Regions from separate parts of the Pseudarthrobacter scleromae genome, predicted to be linked through region 2. Evidence: riboswitches for the same ligand, from Rfam matches in the RefSeq annotation. Region 2 holds a riboswitch; each other region holds the start of a gene.
The links. A riboswitch is a leader RNA that binds a small molecule or an ion and turns the genes downstream of it on or off. The one in region 2 is predicted to bind S-adenosylmethionine.

Region 1 (3,672 bases), on a different contig from region 2:
GATGGTGATGGCCGCGAGGATGATGAAATCGTTGCCGGTGTCCATCATGGGGAATGCGAAGAACCCCCAGGTTCCGGCGAGGATTGCACCGGCCATGTACACCGGGCGGCGTCCCAGGGAATCGGACATCTTGCCCACCAGCGGTACTGCGCAGAAGTGGATGAAGTGTGCCACCAGCAGGAGGAGCAGGATGCGGGAGGTGTCCGTCTGCACCACCACCTTCAGGTAGGTGATGGAGAACGTGACCACGAGGTAGTAGAGGATGTTCTCTGCGAAGCGCAGGCCCATGGCGGTGAACACGCCGCGCGGGTACCGGCGGAAGACTTCGGCAACACCGTAGCCCTTGTTCTCGACAGTGACTTCCTTGCGGGCCTCGAGGAAGATCGGCGCGTCCTGGACCTTGGTGCGGATGTAGTAGCCGATGATGACGATCACTGCGGAGAGCCAGAAGGCGACGCGCCAGCCCCAGCTGAGGAAGGCTTCCGGGGCGAGGGTGGAGGACAGGGTGAACAGGACAGCGGTGGCGAGCAGGTTGCCCATGGGGACAGCGGACTGCGGCCAGCTTGACCAGAAGCCGCGGGACTTGTTCGGGCTGTGCTCGGCGACGAGGAGCACGGCGCCGCCCCATTCGCCGCCCACCGCGAATCCCTGGACGAAGCGCAGGAACACCAGCAGCGCCGGGGCCCAGTAGCCGATCTGCGCAAAGGTCGGCAGGCAGCCCATGAGGAAGGTGGCAACACCCACCAGGATGATGCTCAGCTGCAGCAGCTGCTTGCGCCCAAACTTGTCGCCGAAGTGGCCGAAGACGATGCCGCCGATGGGGCGGGCAACGAAACCGACCGCGTAGGTGACGAAGGCTGCGATGATGCCGTCCAGCTCGGTTCCGGAGTTGGGGAAGAACAGCTTGCCGAACACCAGCGTGGCGGCGGAGGCGTAGAGGAAGAACTCGTACCACTCAACCACGGTGCCGGCCATGGAGGCCGTGACGACCTTCTTCAGGCCTGAGGACTTGACGTCGGTTTCCTCGGGCCGCCGTGCGGCGGACTTTTCCGTACTCATTGATGAACTCCTTCGGCGTCTTCTTCGACACCACTGGGACAGTCTGTGGCGGATACGTGTGATTTTGGCCACGAACCGCCGGGTCCCAACGAGTATGGTCCGCCTGAACACCAAGCTCAACGGCGAATCATGCAGAGGCTATCTGCATAAATGCACATCTGACTGCCTGTGGGGGGAAGTTTTATGCCGAGAGGTGCGCCCGGAGCTGGTGGCCCAGCTGGCCTATTTCGGTCAGGAAGCCGTCATGGCCTATCGGTGCCTCGATGACGTGGACGTCCACTTCTCCCGGCAGCGCCGCGGCAAGTTCCCGGGACTGGGCCGGGAAGTAGAGCCGGTCAGAATCCACGGCTGCCACGAAGAACCGCGCACCCGACCGCGCCAGGGTCTCGGGAAGCGGCCCCCTGCCCCGGCAGATGTCGTGGCTCATCAGGGCCTCGGTGATGGCGATGTAGCTGTTGGCATCAAACCGTCGGACCAGCTTGTTCCCCTGGTGGTCCAGGTAGCTTTCCACCTGGTAGCGTCCGCGGGCGGCCAGGACGCCACCGTGCAGGGGTGACTCCGGAGCCTGGGGTTCGCGGCCGAACCTGCCTTCCAGTTCCGCCGCGGAGCGGTAGGTGATGTGCGCGATCCGCCGGGCCAGGGCCAGTCCGTCCTCGGGGAACGGGCCGCCGTAGTAGTCGCCGCCCTTGAAGTTGGCATCCTGGCGGATCGCCAGGGTCTGTGCCTGTGCGAACGCAATCTGCTCGGCCGTGCTGGCGTGGCCGATGGAGATCACCCCGCAGCGCTGCACCCGCTCCGGGAAGGAGATGGCCCACTCAAGTGCGCGGGCTCCGCCCATGGAACCGCCCAGCACCGCAAACCAGCTCCGGATCCCCAGCTGGTCAGCCAGCCGGGCCTCCGCCACAGTGCTGTCCCGCAGCGTGACCAGGGGAAACCGGGATCCCCAGGGGGCCCCGTCCGGTGCCGGCGACGACGGCCCGGTGGACCCGTAGCAGCCGCCCACAATGTTGATGGACACTACAAAGAACCGGTCCGTGTCCACGGGCGCACCCGGCCCGGCCAGCTGCTCCCACCAGCCCGGTTCGTCGGTATCGCCGCGGGTCACGTGGGTGCTGCCGGTCAGGGCGTGTTCGATCAGGACGGCATTGCTGGCGTCCGCGTTAAGTGTGCCCCAGGTTTCGTAGGCCAGGGTGACCTCGGGCAGGTAGCCGCCAGCCTCAAGGTCCAGTCCCCCAATGGAGGCATAGCGGACGATTCCGTGTTCGGGGACGGTGGTACGGGTGACGGTAACCGTCATGGCAAGACCTCTTCTACGCGCTTGCCCGCCGTCGAATGACCGGCAGGCCAGGTCTTCACCCGGGGCACCCCACCGCGGAAGGAGGGTTGCCGGCCAGCAAGCCGGGGCTGTCACTGGCACTCATGACCTGGTTCGAGTGTACGAAACAGCCCCCGCCTGCCGCCAAGAGTGTGACTGGTTATGACTTCCCCGGCTTGCCGCCGTGCTGGTTTTCTTTGGGCGCCTGGCTAGGCTCCGGTGGCGTCCTTCGCTGCCCGGAAGCCCGCTTCCAGGTCCGCCAGGATGTCATCGATGTGTTCAATTCCCACCGACAGCCGGACCAGGCCGGGGGTTACGCCGGCAACAGCCTGCTGTTCCGGGGAAAGCTGGCTGTGGGTGGTAGACGCCGGGTGGATGACAAGGGAGCGGACGTCACCGATGTTTGCCACATGGGAGTGCAGCTCCAGCGCGTCCACGAAGCGCTTGCCGGCCTCGGCTCCGCCGGCCAGGTTGAAGGACACAATCGCGCCCGTGCCCTTGGGGCCATACTTGCGGCCCCGTTCGTACCACGGGCTGGAGGGCAGCCCCGCATAGGCGACGGATTCGACGTCGTCCCTTCCTTCCAGCCAACGCGCCACCTCCGTGGCGTTGGCAACGTGCCGTTCCACGCGCAGGCTCAACGTTTCCAGGCCCTGTGCGATCAGGAATGCGTTGAACGGGGAGACGGCGGAGCCCAGGTCCCGGAGCAGCTGGACGCGGGCCTTGAGGATGTAGGACAGGTTGGCGCCCAGGGCACCGTCCTTGCCGAGGTCCCTGGCGTACACCAGCCCGTTGTAGGTGGGGTCCGGGGTGTTGAAGCCCGGGAACTTTGCCGGGTCCTTGCCGAAGTCGAAGTTGCCTGAGTCCACGATCACGCCGGCAATCGCGGAGCCGTGGCCGCCCAGGTACTTGGTTGCCGAATGGACAACGATGTCCGCTCCCCATTCCAGGGGGCGGATCAGGTACGGGGTGGACAGGGTGTTGTCCACGACCAGGGGCACACCGGCATCGTGTGCCACCTGGGAGATGCCTTCGATGTCCAGGACGTCCTGACGGGGGTTGGAAACCACCTCGCCGAAGAACAGCTTGGTGTTGGGCTGCACTGCAGTGCGCCACTGCTCCAGGTTGTCCGGGTCCGCCACGAAAGTCACCGAAATGCCGAACTTCTTCAGGGTGTGGGCAAAGAGGTTATATGTTCCGCCGTAAAGGCTGGGGCTGGCAACAATATGGTCTCCAGCCTCCGCAATGTTCAGGATGGCGAAGGTCTCGGCGGCCTGGCCCGAACTCAGCAGCAGTGC
Region 2 (3,672 bases):
AAGATCGTAAGTGCGTCCGGCGCCTTCGTGCCCTGCCCCGCCGGTGCCCTGGTCCACGAAGGTTGTAAGCGCCTCGGTCCGGAAGAAAGGCAGCAGAGACAGGAGGAAGACGCCCACCAGCACCACCAGTGCCGTTACATAGAGCTTGCCTGCCCGGCGCGAGGTGAGGTCCACCACCGTTCCAAAATCGTCCTTCGCCCTGGGCCCGTACACCATGCCAACCACCAGGCCGGAGAACAGAACGAACAGCTCGGCACCCGAAACGAAGCCCACCGCTTCCTGGGTCAGGAGCTGGAACAGCGACACCATGCCCAGGTGGTTCACCACCACGAACACGATGGCCAGGCCACGGAGCAGGTCCACGCGTGAGTCCCTGCCGGACGGATCGCTGTAGCCCCACGCCGTGACCGCACTCAACCTGGCGGGGAGCTGCCACAGCGCCACCAGGAGGATGATGAGCGCGGCCCCAACGGTCCAGGCGGCAGCCCCCGAAAGCGTGTTGGACCTGACGAACCCGGGACCCGAGCTGACATCGGTAACGGGCCCCGTCTGCACAGGCGCCTCCTCAAGCCGGGTGTGGGCAGCGTCCGCAATACCGGCGTTTCCGGTGAGCCGCCAGTCGATGCTGGCCACCCCCGTGTCCCGTGTGCTGGTGCGTTCGTCCCAGAGCACTGCCCCGGTCAGTGCGAAGTCGGGTGATGCGGCAACGCCCAGGACCTGGTCCCACCAGCCGTTCTTGATCTCCGCTTCCGCGGCGCCTCCGGAGGACGGGCTGTAGAAGGCTGACGTCTGCAGCATGAAGGGCTTGTCCCGCCCCGCGGCATATGTCCCGTAGAAGTTCTCCCCGCCGGAGGCCGTCAGCATCTCCTGCAGCTCACCGGCTCGGGGCACGGTATTGACGGCGGAGCCCCCTGCGGTGTCATCGTGGTAGGCCGTCAGGCCCACCCAGTCCACGGCGTCGTCTCCCGGATAGTAGGGTTCGTAGGCTTTGTCGGAGCCATTCCAGGTGCCGTCGCCATTGGTATCCAACAGGGTAAAGCCTTCGCTGCCGGGCCCGGGCGCATTCCGGTTCCGGTCAAAGGGGTAGTCCTTGCCCAGGTACGGTTCCCACACCATGGCATGGCTGCCACTGGCGCCGGCATCCCGAAACGCGGCCGTCACCGCCCGGAATGCCTGCCGGTAGTCGCCCGGCTGCTGGCCCCATTCCACCCAGCTGGCATTCATGTCCGGAGCAAAGCGGATGAGCAGCTGGCCCTTGAAATTCCCCTGCATCCGGCGCACTTCCCCGGCAAAGGCTGCGGCAGCGTCAGCGGTGACCTGGTCCAGCGGGACAGCAGGCCTCACCGTCAGCATCGCATGGGCGCCCTGCCCGGCGGACTGCTCCAGGAACTCCCGGATATCGTCCTCCTCCGAGGCACGGAACGGGAAGGCGATGTCGTGTCCGAAGATTGCGGGGGATGCCCCGAGCCTTTCGGAGAAGCCGCCGGCGGTGTCCTCTCCCCATTCGAGGACTGCGCCCAGCAGCGGTTTGCCTTCCTCCGGGAAGTTTCGGGCGGCCTGCGCTGAGCCGGCGGGTACCACCACCGCCAGGACGGCCATCATCACGGCGGCGAGGAGCGAAGCCACTTTGTGGAGGTGCCGCAGCCGGCGGCTCCGGGCGGGACGTGTGGGCGCGGCGGCGGATGGCGTGCTGATGAAGACCCCCCAGGGACTGATTTCTCCAGTAACGGGGCGGCGGCCCCTGCAGAAACTTTATCGGCCTGACGCCGGCGGCAGGCACCTGGCGCCCGCGCACCCAAGGTGGTGTCGCCGTCGTACGTTCAAGAGCGGTGACGGACGTTTCTTTTGCGCCGCGGCCCGCCCTGCATCCTTCAGTTACGCAACATGACGACGACGGCGGTGCGGCGCCGGGCGGCAAGTGTTACGTTTTTGGGGAGTAATGAGTACCGGCGCCAAGCCCTGACTGGCCGGTCGGCAACCCTCCTTCCACGGCGGGGTGCCTCAGGTGAATACTCGGCATATCGACCATTCGAGCTGCAAGCGTGAGAGAAGGAGATCCGTCGTGTCTGACGCACCTGCCCCTGAAGAAAAGCTGTCCTACCGCCTCATCAGCGGCCCGGACAACCGTGAATTCTGCGAGCGGATCTCGGCCGCCCTGGCAGAGGGCTATGTGCTGCATGGCAGCCCGGCAGCGACCTTCAACGGCAGCAGCGTCATCGTGGCCCAGGCGGTGGTCCTTCCGGAGGCGATCGCTTCCGCGGATGCCGCAGTGGCGGACGCCGTGGACAGCCTTGAGTCCACGGGCGACGACCTTGAGTTCGACGGCGAGGGCCACGCATGAGCTACGCAGGGGACCTGACGCCGCAGGAGGCCTGGGACAAGCTGGAACAGGGTGCCATCCTGGTGGATGTACGCACCGAGGGCGAGTGGGCCCACATTGGTATTCCCGACACCAAGGCAACTGAGAACGATCCGTTGTTCATCCAGTGGACCTTCCCCGGCGGCATCCCCAACCCTGACTTCATCAACGACCTCAACCAGCAGGCGCCCGAAGACCGTTCAACCGAACTGGTGTTCCTGTGCCGCTCCGGCCAGCGGTCCATCGCGGCAGCCAGAGCGGCCACCCAGGCCGGCTTCACCTCCTACAACGTGCTGGAGGGCTTTGAAGGCGACCCGGACCGCTTCGGCGAACGCACCGTCAACGGCTGGAAGAACCGCGGCCTGCCAACCAACCTGGGAAAGATCTAAGTGACCTTCAACGAAGACGCCGCCGGCTGGAGCCCCGATACCCAGGCCGTGCGCGGCGGGCTGGACCGCACCAACTTCCAGGAAACCAGCGAAGCCATCTTCCTGAACTCGGGCTTTGTCTACGAATCCGCGGCTGCCGCCGAGCGTGCCTTCACGGGCGAGGACGAGCGCTTTGTCTACTCCCGTTACGGCAACCCCTCCGTGGCCACGTTCCAGGAGCGTCTCCGCCTGCTGGAAGGAACCGAGGCGTGCTTTGCGACGGCGTCCGGGATGTCCGCCGTGTTCACCGCCCTGGGTGCCCTGCTGGCAGCCGGCGACCGCGTGGTTGCCGCCCGCTCGCTGTTCGGATCCTGCTTTGTGATCCTCAACGAGATCCTGCCGCGGTGGGGCGTGGAAACCGTCTTCGTGGACGGGCCTGACCTGGAGCAGTGGCGCGAGGCCCTGTCCAAGCCCACCACCGCCGTCTTCTTTGAATCGCCGTCCAACCCGATGCAGGAGATCGTGGACATCGCCGCGGTCAGCGAACTGGCGCACGCGGCCGGGGCGACCGTCGTCGTCGACAATGTCTTTGCCACTCCCCTGCTGCAACGCTGCGGGCAGCTTGGCGCGGACGTCATTGTGTACTCCGGCACCAAGCACATCGACGGCCAGGGCAGGGTGCTCGGCGGCGCCATCCTGGGCACCAAGGAGTTCATCGACGGACCGGTGAAGCAGCTGATGCGCCACACCGGACCGGCGTTGTCCGCGTTCAATGCCTGGGTCCTGACCAAGGGCCTTGAGACCATGTCGCTCAGGGTCAACCATTCCTCGGCCACCGCCCTGCGGCTCGCGGAATGGCTGGAGGAGCAGCCCGCCGTCAGCTGGGTGAAGTACCCGCTCCTGAAGTCGCACCCGCAATACGAGCTGGCCGCGAAGCAGATGGGC
Region 3 (3,672 bases), on a different contig from region 2:
CGGACACCCTGGCACGGCTGGTGAAGATCCAGGACCGCAAGACCCTGCTGCGGCGCAGCGCGGACGACACGGACCCTGTGGAACGGGCAGTGGTGGCCAATGCCGACCAGCTGGTGATCGTGGTGGCAGCAGCGAACCCCGAGCCGCGGACCGGCTTCATCGACCGTGCCCTGGTGGCCGCCTACGACGCCAGCATCGAGCCGATCCTGCTGGTCACCAAAGCGGACGTCAAGGATCCGGCGGAACTGCTGTCCAACTACACGCATCTGGACTTTCCCGTAATCATCAGCCGGACGGCCGATTCAGCGGCCTCGGGCATTGACGCCCGTTCCGACGACGGCCTGTCCGCCCGGCTGGACAGCTCGGCCGTCGCCGAGATGCGGGGCTACCTGGACGGCAAGGTCACCGTGATGCTGGGACACTCAGGCGTTGGAAAGTCAACGATGGTCAATGCGCTGACCGGGGCGGAACGGGCCACCGGCGGAGTGAACGCCGTGACGGGCCGCGGCCGGCACACGTCGTCGTCGGCCCTTGCGCTGAAGCTGGCGGATGCGCCGTCCGGAAGCTGGATCATCGACACCCCCGGCATCCGCTCGTTTGGCCTGGCGCACGTGGACCCGGACCGCATCCTCCGCTCGTTCCCGGACCTCTCCCCCGGCATCGACGACTGCGAGCGAGGGTGCAAGCACACTGCCACCGCGGTGAACTGCGGACTGGACGCATGGGTGGGCGCGGGACACGCCGGCCCCACCGGAGCAGCAAGGCTTGGCTCCCTTCGGCGCCTCCTCGGCACGGACCCGCGGATGGAAGCCCAGGAGGCAAAGGAACTGGGCAGCGTCACCTGACGGGCCCGCTTCCCGGCAGAACGGCGCGCAGACGGTAGTTTGGAACCATGATCCAACCCGCTTCGAGCTACAACGATGACCTGCGCCTGGCCCACGTCCTGGCCGATTCCGTGGATGACCAGACCATGAGCCGCTTCAAGGCCCAGGACCTCCACATTGAGACCAAGCCGGACCTGACGCCCGTCACCGATGCGGACAAGGCAGCTGAGGAAGCCATCCGCGGCCAGCTCTCCCGGTCCCGTCCACGCGATGCCGTACTCGGCGAGGAGTTCGGCAGCACGGGCCACGGGTCGCGGCGGTGGATTATCGACCCCATTGACGGCACCAAGAACTTCGTCCGAGGCGTCCCTGTCTGGGCCACCCTGATCGCGTTGGTGGATGAAGGCGAGCCGGTGGTGGGCGTGGTCAGCGCTCCCGCCCTGGGCAAGCGCTGGTGGGCTGCCAAGGGCATGGGAGCCTACATGGGGCGTTCCCTTGCCGCGGCCACCCGCCTCCGGGTGTCCAATGTCTCCAGCCTGTCCGATGCTTCCCTTTCCTATTCGAGCCTTGGCGGCTGGAAGGAACGCGGAAACCTTAATGAATTCCTGGGCCTTACCGAGGACGTATGGCGGACCCGGGCGTTTGGTGACTTCTGGTCCTACTGCATGGTGGCCGAAGGTTCGGTGGACATCGCCTGCGAGCCTGAACTGAACCTCTACGACATGGCCGCACTGGTGCCCATCGTGGTGGAGGCTGGTGGCCGCTTCACCTCGCTGGAGGGCGAGGACGGTCCGTTCGGCGGGAACGCCCTGGCCACCAATTCCATCCTGCACTCCGAGGTGCTGCGCCGGCTGAACCCGAACCTGGACGACCTCCTCTAGTCCCGGCAGCACGAATAATCAACGGCGGGCGCCCCCGACAGGAGGCGTCCGCCGTCGTGTTCTTCGGTTCAGGCGCCCCTTTTCAAACGTTCGTAACAAAGCCCTTAACATTTCCGCGGGCTTTTAACCTTCGCTGCCCATGTTCTACGCTCTTAACCAGGTCACGAGTGCCAGCGCAAAACCCCGGTTTGCTGGCCGGCAACCCTCCATTCGCGGTGGGGTGCCCCGGGTGACGACCAGGCCGGTCCGGAAGGGATGCGGCAAGCGCGGATTCCTGCATGGAGTCCTGTTGTGAAGTGAGGTCTCTGTGACAACTGCCACCGTCTCCCCCGAAGCCGTCTCCCCCCAAGCCGCTGTCCAGCACCAGGCAGCTGCCCTGCCGGGTTCGCCTTCGCTCTTTGACCAGCACCGCACCGCCGCCGGCCGTCCGCTAGCAGCAGTCAGCGGCGCCGAAATCCAGGCCCCGCTGATCCACGGCGGCCACGTCCGGTACGCCAACCTGGACTATGGCGCATCGGCCCCCGCCCTCTCGGTGGTGTCGGCCTACCTCAACGAGATCCTGCCCTTCTACGCCAGCGTCCACCGCGGTGCCGGCTACGCCTCCCAGATCAGCACCTCGGTCTATGAGAACGCCCGCGCCATCGTCCGCGACTTCGTGGGCGGCCGCCCGGACGATTCGGTGATCTTTACCCGGAACACCACTGACTCCCTCAACCTGCTGGCGGGCTGCCTGCCCGTCACCGACGGACGGCCCGACGGCGACGTCCTGTACCTCGACATTGAGCACCACGCCAACCTCCTGCCGTGGCAGGGTGTCCCCCACCGCAGCATCGTGGCAGCGGACACCATCGCGGAAACCATTGACGCCGTCCGTGCGGAACTGCGGCAGGGCGGCGTCAGCCTGCTCGCCGTGACCGGAGCTTCCAACGTCACGGGCGAAATCCTTCCCATCCGTGCCCTTGCCGCGCTGGCGCACGAGCACGGGGCACGGATCGCAGTGGATGCGGCCCAGCTGGCCCCACACCGGCGGATCGACATCACCGCGGACGACGTCGACTACATCGCCTTCTCGGGCCACAAGCTCTACGCACCTTTTGGTGCCGGCGTGCTGGTGGGCCGCCCGGACTGGCTCGATGCCGGAACACCGCACCTTGCCGGCGGCGGCGCCGTCAGGGAAGCCAGGCTCGACGGCGTCAGCTGGGCAACCGGCCCGGCCCGCCACGAGGGCGGATCACCGAACGTGCTGGGTGCGGCAACCCTGGCCCGCGCCACGCAGGTCATCGCGGAACTGGACCAGGACCGCTGGCATGCCCACGAATCAGCCATCCGCTCCTTCCTGGTGGAAGGCCTGCAGGAGATCGACGGTGTCACCGTCCACCAGATCTTCAAGGACACGAACCCGGACACCGACACCATCGGCGTGGTCAACTTCTCCGTGGAAGGCTACGACGCCGGCCTGGTGGCCGCCTACCTCTCGGCAGAACATGGAGTGGGCCTGCGCGACGGCCGCTTCTGCGCGCACCCGCTGCTGAAGCGGCTGGGCCTTCCTTCCGGTTCACTTCGGGCCAGCTTCGGCGTCGGCTCAAGGCTGGAGGATGCCGAGCGGCTGCTGGCAGGCATCCGGGACCTGCGGACCAAGGGCCTTGGCTGGGACTATGTGGTGGACGCTGGCCGCTGGGTTCCCGCCAATGACAACCGCACGTACCCCCACTGGGCACCCAACACCCCGGGAACGGCCGGCGCCGCGCCCTGCATCGACGACTGACCCACGGCTGGCCTGCCGGCCGGCGCCCTGCCGTTGCGGCTGATGCGGTAAATTCGGAGAACACCAAAGGAACCGGATGAAGGAGGCCGCGCGTGGCACGGGGTGGCCCACGGCTGGATCACGGCCGGCGCCGGGAGCTCGGCCAGAGCTTCCAGGACGGCGGCAGGCACTACCAGCAGGTGAGGCCAGGCTATCCCGCTGA

Region 1: another riboswitch for S-adenosylmethionine. It lies ahead of metX (homoserine O-acetyltransferase MetX); the one in region 2 lies ahead of IEX33_RS13620 (DUF1737 domain-containing protein).
Region 3: another riboswitch for S-adenosylmethionine. It lies ahead of IEX33_RS03975 (aminotransferase class V-fold PLP-dependent enzyme); the one in region 2 lies ahead of IEX33_RS13620 (DUF1737 domain-containing protein).

What each region holds. Positions count from the first base shown of each region.
Region 1 is NZ_BMKV01000007.1:155,927-159,598, forward strand. Features, by position in the region: gene IEX33_RS17400 (MFS transporter) at 1-1,059, opposite strand, end outside; gene metX (homoserine O-acetyltransferase MetX) at 1,241-2,356, opposite strand; SAM riboswitch class IV at 2,369-2,484, opposite strand; gene IEX33_RS17410 (bifunctional o-acetylhomoserine/o-acetylserine sulfhydrylase) at 2,584-3,672, opposite strand, start outside.
Region 2 is NZ_BMKV01000005.1:69,098-72,769, reverse strand. Features, by position in the region: gene opgC (OpgC domain-containing protein) at 1-1,602, opposite strand, end outside; SAM riboswitch class IV at 1,936-2,049, shown strand; gene IEX33_RS13620 (DUF1737 domain-containing protein) at 2,063-2,341, shown strand; gene IEX33_RS13615 (rhodanese-like domain-containing protein) at 2,338-2,748, shown strand; gene IEX33_RS13610 (O-succinylhomoserine sulfhydrylase) at 2,749-3,672, shown strand, end outside.
Region 3 is NZ_BMKV01000001.1:846,885-850,556, reverse strand. Features, by position in the region: gene rsgA (ribosome small subunit-dependent GTPase A) at 1-845, shown strand, start outside; gene hisN (histidinol-phosphatase) at 893-1,705, shown strand; SAM riboswitch class IV at 1,865-1,978, shown strand; gene IEX33_RS03975 (aminotransferase class V-fold PLP-dependent enzyme) at 2,082-3,470, shown strand; gene IEX33_RS03970 (class I SAM-dependent methyltransferase) at 3,563-3,672, shown strand, end outside.